DNA from 4 places in the Pseudomonas berkeleyensis genome. Region 1 is predicted to be linked to each of the others. Evidence: riboswitches for the same ligand, from Rfam matches in the RefSeq annotation. Region 1 holds a riboswitch; each other region holds the start of a gene.

Region 1 (4,363 bases):
CAACTATCGCCGGCAACTGGCGTACGCCGAGGTGGATGGCCATGGTCGCGCGGTGCCGGGCCAGGTCATGCAACTGCTCACCCTCGGGCATCGGCGAGGTGGTGCCGTAACGCGTGAGGATCACCGTCTGGGCGATACCGGGCAGGGTCAGTTCACTTTCCAAAAGGGCCGCGCAGGCGGCTGTGGCGGTGACGCCGGGAATGATCTCGAAAGGGATGTCGAGCGCTCGCAGCTCGCGGATCTGCTCGCCGATGGCGCCGTATAGCGACGGGTCGCCCGAGTGCACGCGGGCCACGTCCAGGCCGCGTTCATGGGCCTCCTGCAGCAGCGTGATGATCTCGCCCAGGTTCAGCTCGGCGGTGTTCACCACCTGTTCGGCGCTGTGGCCCTGCAGCACCGGCTCGGGCACCAGCGAGCCGGCGTAGAGAATCACGGGGCATGAGCGGATCAGGCGTTGCCCCTTGACGGTGATCAGTTCGGGGTCGCCGGGGCCGGCACCGATAAAGTAGACGGTCATGCAGGTTCTCTATCGAAGGTGGCCAGCGCACAGGTGGCGCTGGCACTACGGTTTTTCTCGCCGAGTAGGCAGGGCGATGCGCCCATGCGCGCCGCCAGTGCGAGGGCGCAAGGCTCGGCGACGGCAGGGCTACCGGTGGCTGCCTGGGTCAATGCACTGCCGGCGGTCATGGCTTGATAGATGCTCAGTTGCTCGGGTGCGAAGAACACCAACTCCAGAGCCAGGTGCTCGGCCAGGCCATGCAGGCTGGCTTCGTTGCGCTTGTGGGCGATGCTGGCCAGGCCCACGAGGTTTTCCACTGTCAGGCCATGTTGCCTCAGGCTGTGGATAAGCAGATCGAGCAACTCGTCCTGGCTGCAGCCACGGCGACACCCCAGCCCGGCGACGACCTGTATCGTTGAGGCGGATGGGTGATTGGAGGTGGTTGGCAACATGAGTGGCATTCGGGCTGAGCGGTGGCGTAGCTCATCATGGCACCTGCCAGCGGTCAACCGCGATTGACCGGCCGCCGTGGCCTGCGTAGCCTTCTCGCTTTCGAGGTTCTTCCCGGCAAGGCGCCGGGGGGCTAAGAGGGAACAGGGTCGATGCCCTGGCTGCCCCCGCAACTGTGAACGGTCTAAACCCTTCGATACACCACTGCCGCCAGGCGGGAAGGTGAAGGATGCGCAACGCGCACACCGTGAGCCAGGAGACCTGCCTCGACAGACCAGCCATTTGCTCGGACGGGGTGATCCGACGCGGCCAGCACGCCCTTGCGTGCCCGCCTGCGCGTACCCGTCCGCCGAACCTACCGACGCCACGGGGCCCTTGATGAAAACCCTCGCCAAACTGCCTGTCACCATCGTCACCGGTTTCCTCGGTGCCGGCAAAACCACCCTGCTGCGCCATCTGCTGGCCAATGCCGGCGGCCGCCGTATCGCGGTGATCGTCAACGAGTTCGGCGAGCTGGGCATCGATGGCGAGATCCTCAAGCAATGCTCCATCGGCTGCAGCGAGGAGGAGGCCAATGGCCGTGTCTTCGAACTGGCCAACGGCTGCCTGTGCTGTACCGTGCAGGAGGAGTTCTTCCCGGTGATGCGCGAGCTGGTGGCGCGCCGTGGCGACCTCGACCATATCCTCATCGAGACCAGTGGTCTGGCGCTGCCCAAGCCGCTGGTGCAGGCTTTCAACTGGCCGGAAATCCGCAACGCCTGCACCGTCGACGCGGTAATCACCGTGGTCGACAGCCCGGCGGTGATCGCCGGCACCTTCGCCGCCTTCCCGGATCAGGTGGACGAGCAGCGCAAGCTCGACCCGAACCTCGACCACGAATCGCCGCTGCACGAGCTGTTCGCCGACCAGCTGGCCAGCGCCGACCTGGTGATCCTCAACAAGGCCGACCTGCTCGACGCCGAGGCGCTGGCTGCGGTGCGCGCCGAAGTGGCTGAAGAACTGCCGCCAGCGGTCAAGGTGATCGAGGCGCACGGCGGCGAGCTGCCGCTGGACGTGCTGCTGGGCCTGAACAGCGAAACGGAGCTGCATATCGACAGCCGCCGCACTCACCATGACGATGAGGACGAGGATCACGATCACGAGGAATTCGACTCGTTCCACGTGGAACTACCCGAAGCTGAGGAGGCGCGTCTGCTGGCTGCGCTGAAGGATGCTGTGGCCAAGTACGACATCCTGCGGGTGAAAGGCTTCGCGGCGATCCCTGGCAAGCCGATGCGCCTGCTGGTGCAGGGCGTGGGCCAGCGCTTCGACCGTCACTTCGACCGCGCCTGGCAGGTCGACGAGCCGCGCCTGAGCCGCCTGGTGGTGATCGGCCAGCAGCTAAACCGCGTGGCTATCGAGGCCGAGCTGAAGGCGGCGCTGGCCTGATACAGAGCGTAGGGCGTACTCGCGTAGCAGTACGCCATGTGGACGTGCGCGCTGGCGGTGGACTGTTCGCTTCGCTCCTGAGTCCACCCTACGGCGCTACCACCAGTCGCGGCTAACGCCCCTCCACGGAACGAACATGCACCTTCTGCGCACTCAGCCCGGCGCTCAACTGCCGGCCGACAGCATCGCCGACCTTGGTCAGACGCCTGCCGAGCTGGTGATCCTGTGTACGGGGGATTCGCACCTGTCGCTGTTGGCCGAGGCCGCCCGGCAACTGCCGGACGACTATCCCAGCCTACGCCTGGCCAGCCCGGCACAGCTGAGCAACAACGCCTCGGTGGACTATTACGTCGAGCAGGTGCTGCAGCATGCCAAGGTCATCCTGATCTCGGTGCATGGCGGGGTCAGCTATTGGCGCTACGGGGTCGAGCGCTTGGTAGAGCTGGGCGCGCGTGGCGCCACGGTGATCATGGTGCCGGGTGACGACAAGCCCGACCCGGAGCTGATTGCGCTTAGCAACGTCGCCGAGGAGGATAGCCAGCGCCTCTGGCAATACCTGCGCCAGGGCGGCTTGGATAACGCCCGCCAGTTGTTCCGCTGCATCGGCAGCCGCTGGCTGGGCCGTGATGACAGCTGGCAGGAGCCGCAACCGCTGCCGCGTGTCGTCCTCTATCACCCGCAGCGTAGCCCTGCCCAACTGGCCGATTGGCAGACGCAGTGGCAACCGGATGCGCCTGTGGCGGCATTGCTGTTCTACCGCAACCATGTGCAATCGGCGAACACCGCCTTCGTCGATACCTTCTGTGAGCACCTCGTTCGTCAGGGTCTCAACCCGCTGCCGATAGCCGTGGCCAGCCTCAAGGAACCCGCCTGTCTGGATCAGGTGCAGGCCTGGCTGGATGAAACGCACACGGCGCTGATCATCAATACCACCGGCTTTGCCCTGTCCAATCCCGAGGCGCCGCAGGCGCGGGTGTTCCGCCGCGATATCCCGGTGCTGCAGGCCATCTGCTCGCTGGACAACCACGCGCAATGGCAGGCCAGCGCCCAGGGCCTGGGCTCGCGTGACCTGGCCATGCACGTGGTGCTGCCCGAGCTGGATGGCCGGCTGATCGGCACTGCCATCAGCTTCAAGGGCCTGGCCTGGCGCAGCGAGCGCAGCCAGAGCGACGTGGTGTGCTACCAGGCGCATGAGCCGGGCATGGCCTACGTCGCCGAACTGGCGCGTAATTGGTGCCAGTTGGCGATCAAAAGCAACGATCAGAAGCGAGTCGGCCTGATCCTGGCCAACTACCCGACCCGCGATGGTCGCATCGGCAACGGCGTGGGGCTGGATACGCCGGCTGCTGCGCTGAATATCCTCCGCGCGCTGCAGGCGCAAGGCTATCCAGTGGATAACCTGCCCGATAGCGGCACCGAACTTGTCCACAGCCTGCTCGGCGGCGTCACCAACGATCTGGATGGCTTGGATACAAGGCCTTGCGCGCAGAGCCTGGCGCTGGACGACTACCTGGGGTTTTTCCACAGCCTGCCGGCGGCCAACCAGCAGGCCGTGCGCGAGCGCTGGGGCGAGCCGCAGGACGATCCCATGTTCCGCAGCGGGCGGATGATGGTGGCCGGTCTGCGCTTCGGCCTGACCTTCGTCGGCATCCAGCCGGCGCGTGGCTACCAGCTCGACGCCGCTGCGGTGTACCACGACCCGGATCTGGTGCCGCCGCACGGCTATATCGCCTTCTACGCCTGGCTGCGCACGGCGTTCTCCGCCGATGCGCTGATCCACGTCGGCAAGCACGGCAATCTGGAATGGCTGCCGGGCAAGAGCGTCGGCCTCTCCGAGGGCTGCTGGCCGCAGGCGCTGATTGGCCCGTTGCCGAATATCTATCCCTTCATCGTCAATGACCCGGGCGAGGGTGCGCAGGCCAAACGGCGTACCCAGGCGGTGATCATCGATCACCTGATGCCGCCGCTGACCCGCGCCGAAAGCTA
Region 2 (4,363 bases), 910 kb from region 1:
GCCGGCGCCGAGCACGGCAAGCCAGTGTGGCTGCTGCATGGTTTTCCCGAATGCTGGTACGCCTGGCACCCGCAGATCGAGGCGCTGGCCGCCGCCGGCTACCGGGTGTTCGCCCCGGAGATGCGCGGCTATGGCGCCAGCAGCGCGCCGGCCGATCCGGCGGCCTATGACCTGCTCACCCTCTGTGGCGATATCCAGGCCGCCATGGACATGCTCGGTCAGCACAAGGTGGCGGTGGTCGGCCACGACTGGGGCGCACCGGTGGCCTGGCACCTGGCGTTGCTGGAGCCCGAGCGGGTTAAGGCGCTCGGCGCGCTGTCGGTGCCCTTCGGCGGCCGACCCAAACGCCCGGCCATCGAGATGATGCGCGAGGCCTACGCCGGGCGCTTCCACTACATCCTGTATTTCCAGCAACCGGGGCTGGCCGAAGCCGAGCTGGACGAAGATATCGGCCGCAGCCTGCGTCTGCTGCTTGGCGGCCTCGGAGATGCCCTGTTGGCAGCGGACAAACCGGCTGGTGCGCGGCTGTTCGATGGCATGCCTGATGACCTGCCACTGCCGACCTGGTGCAGCGAGGCGATGTTCGCCCACTACCTGCGCACCTTCGAGCGCCACGGTTTTCGCGGCGCGCTGAACTGGTACCGCAACTTCGAACGCAACTGGCAGCGCACCGAGCATCTGGCCGGGCTGCAGGTGATGCAGCCAACGCTGTTCTTGCTCGGCGAGAACGACCCGGTGGGCCGCTTCGAGGCGCCAACGCTGAAACGCATGGGCGACAAGGTGCCGCACCTGGAACGCCACGACCTGGCCGGAGCAGGCCACTGGCTGCAGGCCGAATGCGGCGCACGGGTCAGCGCCCTGCTGCTGGATTTCCTCGCACGCAACTACCGGTAACGCCGATGTGGTCAGCAGATTGGGCTGTTTTCCTGGCATCAGGTAAACTGCCGCATCTTTTACACCTATAACGATTCGCCTGATGCCGACCACTTTCCACGAGATCCCCCGCGAGCGCCCGTTGACGCCGCTGCTCGACAGCGCCAACACGCCGGACGAACTGCGCCGCCTGGCCGAAGCGGACCTGGAAACCCTCGCTGACGAACTGCGCCAATACCTGCTCTACAGCGTTGGCCAGAGCGGCGGGCACTTCGGTGCCGGCCTCGGCGTGATCGAGCTGACCATCGCCCTGCACTACGTCTTCGACACCCCCGATGACCGCCTGGTGTGGGACGTCGGCCACCAGGCCTACCCGCACAAGATTCTCACCGGTCGTCGCGAGCGCATGGGCAGCCTGCGCCAGAAGGACGGCCTGGCCGCCTTCCCGCGCCGTAGCGAGAGCGAGTACGACACCTTCGGCGTCGGCCACTCCAGCACCAGCATCAGCGCGGCCCTTGGCATGGCCATCGCCGCCCGCCTGAAGGGCGAGAAGCGCAAGAGCGTGGCGGTGATCGGCGACGGCGCACTGACCGCCGGCATGGCCTTCGAGGCGCTGAACCACGCCACCGACGTCGGCGCCAATATGCTGGTGATCCTCAACGACAACGACATGTCGATCTCCAAGAATGTCGGCGGGCTGTCCAACTACCTGGCCAAGATCATCTCCAGCCGCACCTACGCCAGCATGCGCGAGGGCAGCAAGAAGATCCTCTCGCGCCTGCCTGGCGCCTGGGAAATCGCACGCAAGGTCGAGGAACACGCCAAGGGCATGCTGGTACCCGGCACCCTGTTCGAGGAGCTGGGCTGGAACTACGTCGGCCCCATCGACGGCCACGACCTGCCCACCCTGCTCGCCACCCTGCGCAACATGCGCGACCTCGACGGCCCGCAGTTCCTGCATGTGGTGACCAAGAAGGGCAAGGGCTTCGCACCCGCCGAGGTCGACCCCATCGGCTACCACGCCATCACCAAGCTGGAACCGGTCACGCCAGTCGCGGCACCGAAGAAGCCTTCCGGCCCGAAATACTCCAACGTGTTCGGCCAGTGGCTGTGCGACATGGCCGAGCAGGACGCGCGCCTGGTCGGTATCACTCCGGCAATGAAGGAAGGCTCGGATCTGGTGGCGTTCAGCGAGCGCTTCCCCGAGCGTTACTTCGACGTGGCGATTGCCGAGCAGCATGCCGTCACCCTCGCCGCCGGCATGGCCTGCGAAGGTGCCAAGCCGGTGGTGGCGATCTACTCAACCTTCCTCCAGCGCGCCTATGACCAGCTGATCCACGACGTCGCCGTGCAGCACCTCGACGTGCTGTTCGCCATCGACCGCGCCGGCCTGGTTGGCGAAGACGGCCCGACCCACGCCGGCAGCTTCGACCTCTCCTACCTGCGCTGCATCCCCGGCATGCTGGTGATGACGCCGAGCGACGAGAACGAGATGCGCCGCATGCTCACTACCGGCCACCTGTTCGACGGCCCGGCAGCGGTGCGCTACCCGCGCGGCAGCGGCCCCAATGCGCCGCTCGATGCAGGCCTCGAACCGCTGGAGATCGGCAAGGCCGTGGTACGCCGCCAGGGCAATGGCGTCGCCCTGCTGGCCTTCGGCGTGCAACTGGCCGAAGCCCTGCGCGTAGGCGAAACGCTGGACGCCACGGTGGTCGACATGCGCTTCGTCAAACCGCTGGACGAAGCACTGCTGCGCGAGCTGGCCGGCAACCACGAACTGCTGGTGACCATCGAGGAAAACGCGGTGATGGGCGGTGCCGGCAGCGCGGTCAGCGAATTCTTCGCCGCCGAGAACCGCCAGGTGCCGATGCTGCACCTGGGTCTACCGGACTACTACGTCGAGCACGCCAAACCGAGCCAGATGCTTGCCGAGTGCGGTCTCGACGAAGCCGGCATCGAACGCGCGGTGCGTCAACGCCTGAGCCTGCTGCAGGCCTGAGCATGAGCCTGGCTCATCGCCGGATGAGCCAGGCTTGCTTGTCATTCATAGCTGCGCGCACTAAGGTTCGCCCACTTCATGTTCCGCCTGGGTGCGCTGCGCAAGCGGCGTGAAACGGGAAGTCGGTGCGCTCGTCATGAGCAATCCCGGCGCTGCCCCCGCAACGGTAATCGACTGCAAGCGCTGAGCTTGCGCCACGTCCAAACGGCCACTGGGGCAACCTGGGAAGGCGGACGTGGGTCGAGAGCCCGGAGACCGGCCAAGGCGGTGCGACTGGTGTTGCGGAGGGCAGCACGGTCAAGCGCCGCCCTGCGCGCTTGCTCCTGCCCTCCTCGAACGTCTGCCGACCTTTGAGGAAAGAGAATGAAACTATCCCGTCTAGCCCTGGCCATTACTCTGGCGCCCTGCGCCGCACTCGCTGAAACCGTCCCTTCGCTCGATCAGGCACTGAAACTGTCCGACACGGTCATCAGCGCCAACCGCGAAGTACAGCTGCGCAGCAAAAGCAGTGTCGCTACCAGCGTGTTCACCCGCGAAGACATCGAACGCCTGCAACCCTCCAGCGTCATCGACCTACTGAACCGTGTACCCGGCGTACAGGTCACCAGTTCCGGCGGCCGTGGCAGCCTCTCCAGCCTGTTCATCCGCGGCACCAAGACAGCACAGAACGTCGTACTAGTCGACGGTCAACGGATTTCCGATGCGTCCAGCGGCAGCCATTTCCTCGAACACCTCAGCATCCACCAGATCGAACGGGTGGAAGTCCTGCGCGGCTCGCGGGCAACCCTCTACGGCGCCGACGCCATCGGCGGTGTCGTACAAATTTTCACCCGCCGCGCCAGTGCTGGACAACGCCAGGCCAGTCTTAGTCTGGGCTACGGCAGCCGTGGTACCTGGGAACGTGCGGCCAGCCTGGCCCTAGCCAACGAAAGTACCCGTTTCAATCTCAGTAGCAGCTCCTCGGATACCCACGGTATCGACCGCAGCACCCACGCCTCGACCTACGACAACGATCACGATGCCTACCGCAAGAACGGCCTGAGCCTGAACCTCGCCCACGACCTCAACGACGATCTGCAGCTCGGTCTGAGCCTGCTGGAGCAAAGCGGCGAGGTCGAGTTCGACAACGAGCCACTCTTTGGTCTGCACCCCTACAGTGACTTCCGTATCAGCAGCCAGTCGTTCTACGCTGATGCGCGCCTGGCCGAACAATGGAAAAGTCGTCTGGAACTCGGCCACAGCGAGAACCGTTACAAGACCCGCGCCGACGATACCGACAACACCCGCCACAACTACACCTACCGCGACTCGGCATCCTGGCTGAACACCCTGTCCCTGGGCGAACACAACCAGCTACTGCTCGGTGTCGACTGGCTCGAAGACACCCTGCACAGCAACAACGCCTACACCCGGGCTTCACGCTGGAATCGCGGACTGTTCCTCCAGCACCACTACCGTGGCGAGAACGTCTCCACCGAGCTGGGCGCTCGG
Region 3 (4,363 bases), 2.3 Mb from region 1:
CCACAACAGCCGGCGGCTCTCCGCTTCACCCACCATGGCCAGATCGAGCTGGTACACCGGCGCGCCGCTGGCACGGGCGTGGATCATCGGATCGAGGAAGTCCGGGCCGCACTTGAACACCCGCACCCGGCGCCCCTGACGCGTATGCAGGCGCGCCAGCGCGGCGGTGACGGTGGTCTTGCCCTGGCCCGAAGCCGGCGCGGCAATCAGCAGCGCCGGACAGTGACGTGCTTCCATCAGAATTCGATGCCCTTCTGCGCCTTCACCCCGGCCTTGAACGCATGCTTGACCAGGCTCATCTCGGTGACCGTGTCGGCCGCCTCGATCATCCCCGGCAAGGCGCCCCGCCCCGTCACCACCACGTGCTGCAGCAGCGGCCGCGCTTCGATATCGGCCAACACCGCATCCAGTTCGAGATAGCCATGCTTGAGGGCGATGTTCAGTTCATCCAGCACCACCAGGCCGATGGACTCATCGCCAAGCAAGCGTCTGGCAATGGCCCAGGCTTCCTGCGCCTTGGCGATATCACGCTGGCGATCCTGGGTTTCCCAGGTGAAGCCCTCGCCCATCACGTGATAGCTGACTTCCTCGGGAAAGCGGCGGAAGAAGGTTTCCTCGCCGGTGCTGGCCGCGCCCTTGATGAACTGCACCACACCGACCTTGATGCCATGACCGAGGGCACGCGCGACCATACCGAAGGCGCTGCTGCTCTTGCCCTTGCCATTGCCGCTGTGCACCAGCAACAGGCCGTATTCGTCCTGAGCCTGGGCGATCTTCTCGTCGATCAGGGCTTTCTTGCGCTGCATGCGCGCCTTGTGGCGGGCATCGCGCTCGGTGGACTCGCTCATGCTGTGCTCCTGTACGTCAGGCACCCGCGCCGCCTGTTGATCGATAAACAGTGCGAACGGCAATGAGCAAGAAGGTTGCGATGATCCGCATATCCTCACCCAGGCGCCAATGGCTGGTCAGGCGAGCGGAAGACAGAAAACACGAACGCCCCGACCAAACCGGAGCGTTAGCCGGACAGCGCCCTCCGCGATGCCGTGAAATTGCGACAGGCCGGTCTCCGGGCTCGTGAGCGAACCAAAGGTTCGACGCCGCGCCTTCCCGTGCAAATACACAGTGGCTTTGAGCAGCGTTTGACTCACCTACCGTTGCGGGGGCAGCGCCGGCATTCGAACCGGCTTCCCTGTTTCACCCCTCGGCCGTCATTCGCAGCGACTCGGGGCACCTGAAGCAAGGCGCGCAGGGTAGAGGCTGGCAGCCCTACCCGTCAACGCCGCTCAGTGCCTGGGCATGAACCCAGGCGGTTTGCTCGCCAACCAATCGACGAAAGTCCGCAAACGCTCATCACTCAGCAGCGCCTCGCGACTGTTGTAAGTCAGCGCCAGCTCCTTTTCGCTGAACAGGCGGTGAATCTGGTTATGACAGGCACGACAGACCCAAAGCGTGGCGGTAATGCGCTCATGACGAGCGAAGCGTTTCTGCACATACACCTTGTCGTGCAGCGCCTTGGGAATCAGGTGATGACGGGTCAGTGCGACAGGCCGCGCGCACAGCTCACATGCCTCGGGCTGAGGCGGCAGGCGAATGGGCTCGCTCATGAAGGGTCAGGGGTTACGAGCGAGCTCTGGAGTGATGACTCGTTTGGCATCGAGGTAGACACGCTGCCAGTAGACGTTATCGAGGCTGTCCAGGCGCACGGTACCGCCACTGGACGGGGCATGGACGAAACGCCCCTCGCCGACATAGATGCCGGCATGACTGACGGCGCGACCGCCATTGGTGGCAAAAAACACCAGATCACCACTCTGCAAGGCATCGCGCCGAACATCCGGAGTACGCATAGCGCTCAGCTCACGGGTCGAACGTGGCAGGCTGATACCGGCCGCATCGCGGTAGACGTAGCCGATCAGGCCACTGCAGTCGAACCCCCCTTCCGGGGTATTACCGCCATAACGATAGGGCGTACCGACCAGACCGAGGGCGCGAAACAAGACATCTTCGGCGCCGCCCTGATAGGACGAAGAAGAGACTGGAGGACTGTAGGTAGGCTGAGGAGAGGGAGCACGACTGCTACAGGCACTCAGCAGCAGAACGAGGGAGATAAGGGCGACACGGGTCGTGACGGGCATAAGCGAGGCGATCCTGAGCCTGAATGCGCTCTACTCTGCCGTCTACAGACAAACGGCGCAACCCTCAGTACCCGCTCAAGACCTATAGAGACAGCCCTTGAGCAGATTCTGCGGTTACGCCGTGTACATCAGTTATGACGCTTGGCAGCGATCTGATCTTCAACCGGCGCCAGGGCGAGGACGCGCTTGGCTTGCAGATAACTGCGATTCCAGTAGCTGTCGTCCAGGCTGTCGATGCGCACGCCACCACTGCGACTGCTGCTGGAGTGGATGAATTGATCATCGCCCAGGTAGATGCCGGCGTGACTGACGCGACCACGGCCGCGATCGTTGAACAGAATCAGGTCACCTGGCTCCAGATCGGCACGAGCCACCTTGGGAGCATCCAGATTGATCAGTTCGCGAGTGGAGCGCGGCAATTCGAGGCCGACCTCTTCGCGGAACAGGTAACCCACGAAACCGCTGCAATCGAAACCGGACTGTACCGAGGTACCACCGTAACGATAGCGAGTACCGATCAGCGAACGCCCGAGGTCGAGCAGGCTGTCAGCCAGCTGCGGCATTTCGTAGGGTTTGTCGTCGATCAGCGCGGTGATTTCATCGTCGGCAGGCTCAACCTGCTGAGAGAGCGGACGAGCGATTGGCTCGGCCGCGGCTTCGCTGATCTGCGGTTGCGGCGAGTGGCCGGCGCAGGCAGCGATAAAGACTGTGAGTGCAAGAGGCACGAGGGGTGCGAAGCGTTTTAGCATGGGCACGACCGTGTCGGTTGAATTTACAAGTTGGCGACTATGCCTTCTATAACGCTCATTTGCAAATTCTATCGTTAGAAATGTGACCCAGTGGTTTCGCCGCGTCATCTAAAGCGCCCGACCATCTGCCTGACCGGGCGAATCAGAACCTAGCCGAGAATCTCGCTCAACGGGATAAACCGCAGCATCTGACCCTCGGCCAGCGTACTGCCCTCCATGACCTCGGCCAGCCCCTCAGCCCAGGCGGCGCTGCGCAGCACGCCGGAACTCTGGTTGGCATAAGGCACCACGCGGCCATTCTCCAGACGTGCTCGCAGGTACTCGCGGCGCATGCCCGGCTTGCCCCAGGTAAAACCAGCCGGCACCGCGAAACCCAAGGGTTCGACACGCTGCACGCCAAGACGACGCAGCATGTAAGGGCGCGCCAGCAAGCCGAAGGTGACCAGCGTCGAAGCCGGGTTGCCCGGCAAGCCGATGACCGGAACCCCCTGATAATGACCGAACGTCAGTGGCTTGCCCGGTTTGATCGCCAGCTTCCACAGCGACAGTTCGCCCGCCTCACGCAGGGCCATGCCGAGAAAATCCGCCTCCCCCACCGAAACACCACCCGTGGAAAGGATCAGGTCGACTTCGCCCAAGGCACCCAACGCTTCACGGGTGCGCTGCAGGTCATCGGGCAATATCCCCGCATCCACCACACTGCAGCCCAGGCGCTGCAACCAGGCAATCAGCAGACGCCGGTTGCTGTTGTAGATCTGCCCAGGGCCAAGCGCCTGACCCGGCTCGACCAGTTCATCGCCCGTGGACAACACGGCAACGCGCAAGCGCCGACGCACGGACAATTGCGCAGCGCCCAAAGACGCTGCCAGCCCCAGTTCGATAGGCCCCAGACGCGTGCCGGCCGGCAGCACGCATTCGCCGATACGGGTTTCCTGACCTTGAGCACGTACGTTCTGCCCGACCTTCAGCGACTCGCGGAAATACACGCGTCCGGCCTCATCCAGCTCGACGTTTTCCTGCATCTCGACGGTATCGGCACCTTCGGGTAGCGGCGCACCGGTAAAAATGCGCGCACAGGTTCCCGGCGCCAACGAGGCAGGTGCAGTGCCAGCCTGAATACGCTGGCTGACCGACAACGCCTGGCCCGTCCAATCAGCCAGACGCAGGGCGTAGCCGTCCATCGCGCTATTGGCCCAGGGCGGCAGATCCAGCGCCGCGATCAGCGGCTCGGCCAGCACACGGCCATCCGCTTCGGCCAGCGCAACCTGCTCGATCTGCTCGATGGGCGCTGCATCGGCCAAAGCCAACAACCGTACCAGCGCTGCCTCCATCGGCAGCAGGCCGGGATGATCGCAAGCGCTCATCCGCGGGTCTCGCAGGCGCCCACCTGTTTCAGATGGGGCACGAAGTTACAGGGGCGATGCCGCGCGTCCAACTGCTCGCCGAGAATGCCGTCCCAGGCGGTGCGACAAGCGTTGG
Region 4 (4,363 bases), 1.0 Mb from region 1:
CAATCCTTCTGCTGCTGGCCGTCGTTTCCTGCTTCAGCGTTCAGGCTGGTGAGCTGGACGGTCACTACCAGGCCACGCTAGACGGCCAGCCGACCGTGCTGATTCTGCGCCAGCAGGGCAATCAGATTGAGGGGCAATACGTTGAGAATCAGACCCTACGCCTGAATCTGAAGGGCCACTACGATGGACAGGTGCTGCGCGCCGAGATCAGCGATCCACAGTCCGGCCTGCTGCTGGCCAACATGAACGCCACCTATGCCAACGCCATGCTCAACACCAGCATTGCAGCTCGCAACCCACGCAATGGCGAGGTACTGGAACGTCAGGCGCTATTCCAGCGCGAAGCAGCAGCAATGCCGTCCGCAGCAGGCGTTCAGGATTCGGCACTGGTCGGCACTTGGGTACACGAGAAGATCATCAATAGCGGCGGCGCCAATTTCGCCTCGTTCAACACCGTGATAACCCTGCAGTTGAACGCCGATGGCAGCGTCACGCAGTGGAGCCGCTCGGCCGGCGGCGGCAGCGACTGGAGCTACGACAGCCCTGGCGAGGTGCAGTACAGCGGCCACTGGCGCAGCCAGGACGGCATGCTGATGGTGCGCCTGGCAGGCGCCGCCGATTATCAACCCGCCGCCTACTACCGCTTCAGCGACCAGTACCTGGTCACCGAGAGCAATACCGGCAAGATGATCTGGCAGCGCCGCCGCTAAGCGACTGGGTCAGGCTGCCTGGTGCAGGCGCACGTTGAACAGCGGCCCCTGGCTGAAGCGCGACAACGCCTTGGCACCGGCCAGCACGCCCAGGTCGATAAGCGGCTCGATCAGGATCACGCTCATGTAGGCCAGGCCGAAGCTGCCCACGGCTGCCAGGTTTTCGCTGGAGAAACCGTGACCGTAGAAGGCCCAGAACGCGACCCAAGCGACGATGCCACCCTGGTAGGCAGTCGACAGCGCCAGTGCCTGCTTGTAGGAAAGATCGACGTAGGCGGTACCCGGCGCAACGATGCGCTTGGCCAGCAGGCTGATGCCCCACAACGGGATAAGCAGCGTGGTGACGTTCATGCCGTACTGCGGCAGGTCGAACTGAGCGAATAGCAGCCCCTGCAGCAGCAAACCAGCCGCCAGACCGATGGCTGCTGCACCGGCACCGAACAGCAACAACAGGGTAGAACCGAGGATCAGATGCACCTCGGAAACACCCACCGGGTGATGCGGGAAGACTTCGAAGAAGCAGAACACCAGGGCGGTGGTCAGCAGGCTGCGCAACACCAGGGCGGCGACACCGCCGTTGTTGCGTACGCTGTCCAGGGCGAGTTTGGCGGTCAGACCGAAAGCGGTGACGGCCGTTGCGTAGCTGAGGAGGATCTTGGCGCCTTCGACGACACCGGGTTCGATATGCATGCGAGTTCCTTGTTCGCGCCCACCGCGCGACGATTCGGATGAAGGTTGGGCGAAACGCCCGTTGTCGATGGCAGGTCTCCTGGCTCACGGCTTGGCACTCCGCCCGCCTTCCCGACCGGAGTCAGTGGCATGAGGGCATCGTTCGCCGCTTACAGTTGCGGGGGCAGCCAGGGCATTGGCGAGATTCGCCGCACCCTGTTCCCTTTTCATCCGCGCCACATGCGTGCACGCAGAACCATCGAGCGCAAGATTACTCGCCTGCCCTGCTAAAAAACAGCGTGCCAGACAATCCGCTTTCAGCCCTCGTTCAGGCCGGCAACGTCACCACCGCCATGGTCACCGAAGCCTTGCTGTACAGGCGCTTCTGGCCGCCCTCCTCGCCGAACACCTCGGCCTCGACCACCGTGGCCTGGCGCCCGGCCTTGAGTACTTCGGCGCGGCAGAACAGGCGTGCACTGCGCGCCGGACGCAGCAGGTTGACCTTGAACTCCAGGGTCAGCACCGTCTGCCCCTCGGCCACCAGCGTCGCAGCGGCGGCACCGGCAGCATGATCGGCCAGAGTGGTCTGCACACCAGCATGGATGAAACCGTTCTGCTGCAGGTGGCGGAGCTGGATATCCAGCTCCGCCTCGACCCAACCCGGGCCGCAGTCGGTGGCGCGAATGCCCAGGTCATTGATGAAGTTGGCATCGGCGAAGCCTCGCTCGACCAACTCCCGATAACGCGGATGGGCGTGCATGGCGAACCTCCGATCAGGCCAGGTGAGGCGTGCTGCGTGCCAGCAGTGCCTCGACGTCGACACCACGCGGCAAGGTGCCGTAGACCCGGCCACGGCCCTCCAGGCGGCTGGCGATAAAGGCATCGGAGACGGTGGCGTTGCCCGCCTCCAGCAGCAGCTTGGCCTGCAGCGCCACGGCCATATCCTCGGTGAGCTGGCGCGCGCGGTACTGGATATCGGCGGTATCGGCAAAATCGGCTTTCAGACGCTGAATATGTGCCTTCAGACGAGCATCGCCATGGCCATCGCCCAGCTCGGCGAACAGCGCATCGAGTACGCCCGGTTCCTTGGACAAAGCGCGTAGCACGTCCAAACACTGCACGTTACCCGAACCTTCCCAGATCGAGTTGACCGGCGCTTCGCGATACAGACGCGGCAGGATGGTTTCCTCGACGTAACCGGCGCCGCCCATGCACTCGCTCGCCTCGTAGATCATTTCCGGCGCGCGTTTGCAGATCCAGTACTTGCCCACGGCAGTGACCAGGCGGGCGAACTTGTCTTCCTGCTCGTCATGCTGCTGGTCGAGCGCACGCCCCATGCGCATGCACAGCGCCAGCGCGGCTTCGCTTTCCAGCGCCAGATCGGCGAGTACGTTCTGCATCAGCGGCTGGTCGGCGAGCCGCTTGCCGCCCACCTGACGGTGTGCGCAGTGGTGCGCGGCCTGGGTCAGGGCCTGGCGCATCAGGCTACTGGAGCCGACCATGCAGTCGAAGCGGGTCATGGCCACCATCTCGATGATGGTCGGCACGCCGCGCCCTTCCTCGCCGAGCATCCAGGCGAAGGCGCCACGGTATTCCACCTCGCTGGAGGCGTTGGCCCAGTTGCCCAGCTTGTTCTTCAGGCGCTGGATATAGAACTGGTTGCGCGTGCCGTCCGGGCGATGACGCGGCAGCAGGAAGCACGACAAGCCCTTGTCGGTGTAAGCCAGGGTGAGGAAGGCATCGCACATCGGCGCCGAGCAGAACCATTTATGGCCGACCAGCTCGTAACCCTGCCCCGGCCCGCCGAGACCGATGGGATAAGCGCGGGTGGTGTTGGCGCGCACGTCGGTGCCGCCCTGCTTCTCGGTCATGGCCATGCCAATGGTGACACCAGCCTTCTGTTCCATCGGCAAGTTGCGCGGGTCGTACTCGGTCGCGAGGATCTTCGGCAGCCATTGCTCGGCGACGTTGGGCTGCAAGCGAATGGCCGGCACGGCGGCGAAGGTCATGGTCAATGGGCAGCCGCTCGCTGCTTCGGCCTGGCTGTGCATATAGGTCAAGCCGGCACGGGCGACATGCGCGCCAGCGCGTGGGTCTGTCCAGGGCAGTGACGGCAGACCATGCTCGACGGCCGTGCGCATCAACTCGTGATAGGCCGGGTGAAACTCCACCAGATCGATGCGGTTGCCATAGCGGTCATGGCTCTTGAACACCGGCTTGTTCTCGTTGGCGAGAAAGCCGGCCTGCATCAATGCACCGCCGGCCAGTGCGCCATAAGCGCTCAGGCGCTCGTCCGCCCAACCACCGTCGTAGCGACGAATCCATTCCTGCAACGGTAGATCGAGGCGATAGAGGTTGGCGCCGTCCAGGCTCGGCACCTGGTTGAACACCTCATGGGTTTCGGCATGCAGGCTAGGTTTCATCGCGAAGGCTCCTCGGCGCCGACGGCGCGCAGGCAGAAAGTGGCAAGGCTGGCGCTGACCTGCGCCAGCTCCAAGGTGGGTTGGCCCGCTTCACGAGCGGCACGAGCGGGCGGCGACAGCGGCCCGATGAGGGATTCAGCGATTGCCCCCACCAGACAGGCCGCAACCAGGCCGATCTGCTCGACCCGAAATTCGCCGGCGCGGACACCTTCTTCCAGAAGCTCGATGAACAACTCGGCATAGGCTTCGCGATAGAGCAGGCGCTGCTCATCGACCTCCGGGTCGACCGGTTCGGCGATCAAGGCGAAGGCCAGGCGGCGGCTATGCCAGGCGCGGGCGGCGAACTGCTCCAGGCCAGTACGCAGACGCTCGGCAGCACTACCAGAGCCGCGCAATGCCATGGCCAGAGCGTCGACCTCCCGCTGGCTGGCGGCGGCGAAGACTTCGGCGGCCAGTTCACCCTTGCTGCGAAAGTGGCGGTACAGGCTGCCAGTAGCGATGCCGACATCCTCGGCCAGTGCCTGCATCGTCAGCGCCGCGAAACCACCCGCGCTGACGCGC

What was found. A riboswitch is a leader RNA that binds a small molecule or an ion and turns the genes downstream of it on or off. The one in region 1 is predicted to bind cobalamin.
Region 2: it holds a riboswitch for cobalamin, as region 1 does, so the genes downstream of both, HS968_RS21845 (TonB-dependent receptor plug domain-containing protein) here and cobW (cobalamin biosynthesis protein CobW) in region 1, are expected to answer to the same signal.
Region 3: it holds a riboswitch for cobalamin, as region 1 does, so the genes downstream of both, cobO (cob(I)yrinic acid a,c-diamide adenosyltransferase) here and cobW (cobalamin biosynthesis protein CobW) in region 1, are expected to answer to the same signal.
Region 4: it holds a riboswitch for cobalamin, as region 1 does, so the genes downstream of both, HS968_RS21210 (energy-coupling factor ABC transporter permease) here and cobW (cobalamin biosynthesis protein CobW) in region 1, are expected to answer to the same signal.

Annotation. Positions count from the first base shown of each region.
Region 1 is NZ_CP059139.1:5,622,610-5,626,972, reverse strand. Features, by position in the region: gene cobM (precorrin-4 C(11)-methyltransferase) at 1-517, opposite strand, end outside; gene HS968_RS26120 (cobalamin biosynthesis protein) at 514-951, opposite strand; cobalamin riboswitch at 1,038-1,232, shown strand; gene cobW (cobalamin biosynthesis protein CobW) at 1,328-2,377, shown strand; gene cobN (cobaltochelatase subunit CobN) at 2,514-4,363, shown strand, end outside.
Region 2 is NZ_CP059139.1:4,715,140-4,719,502, forward strand. Features, by position in the region: gene HS968_RS21835 (alpha/beta fold hydrolase) at 1-894, shown strand, start outside; gene dxs (1-deoxy-D-xylulose-5-phosphate synthase) at 977-2,872, shown strand; cobalamin riboswitch at 2,945-3,150, shown strand; gene HS968_RS21845 (TonB-dependent receptor plug domain-containing protein) at 3,236-4,363, shown strand, end outside.
Region 3 is NZ_CP059139.1:2,233,466-2,237,828, reverse strand. Features, by position in the region: gene HS968_RS10505 (cobyrinate a,c-diamide synthase) at 1-237, opposite strand, end outside; gene cobO (cob(I)yrinic acid a,c-diamide adenosyltransferase) at 237-848, opposite strand; cobalamin riboswitch at 1,041-1,250, opposite strand; gene HS968_RS10495 (hypothetical protein) at 1,284-1,604, opposite strand; gene HS968_RS10490 (C40 family peptidase) at 1,611-2,135, opposite strand; gene HS968_RS10485 (C40 family peptidase) at 2,264-2,884, opposite strand; gene HS968_RS10480 (molybdopterin molybdotransferase MoeA) at 3,034-4,248, opposite strand; gene moaB (molybdenum cofactor biosynthesis protein B) at 4,245-4,363, opposite strand, start outside.
Region 4 is NZ_CP059139.1:4,579,847-4,584,209, forward strand. Features, by position in the region: gene HS968_RS21205 (hypothetical protein) at 1-710, shown strand, start outside; gene HS968_RS21210 (energy-coupling factor ABC transporter permease) at 720-1,400, opposite strand; cobalamin riboswitch at 1,453-1,655, opposite strand; gene HS968_RS21215 (PaaI family thioesterase) at 1,708-2,139, opposite strand; gene HS968_RS21220 (acyl-CoA dehydrogenase family protein) at 2,153-3,802, opposite strand; gene HS968_RS21225 (TetR/AcrR family transcriptional regulator) at 3,799-4,363, opposite strand, start outside.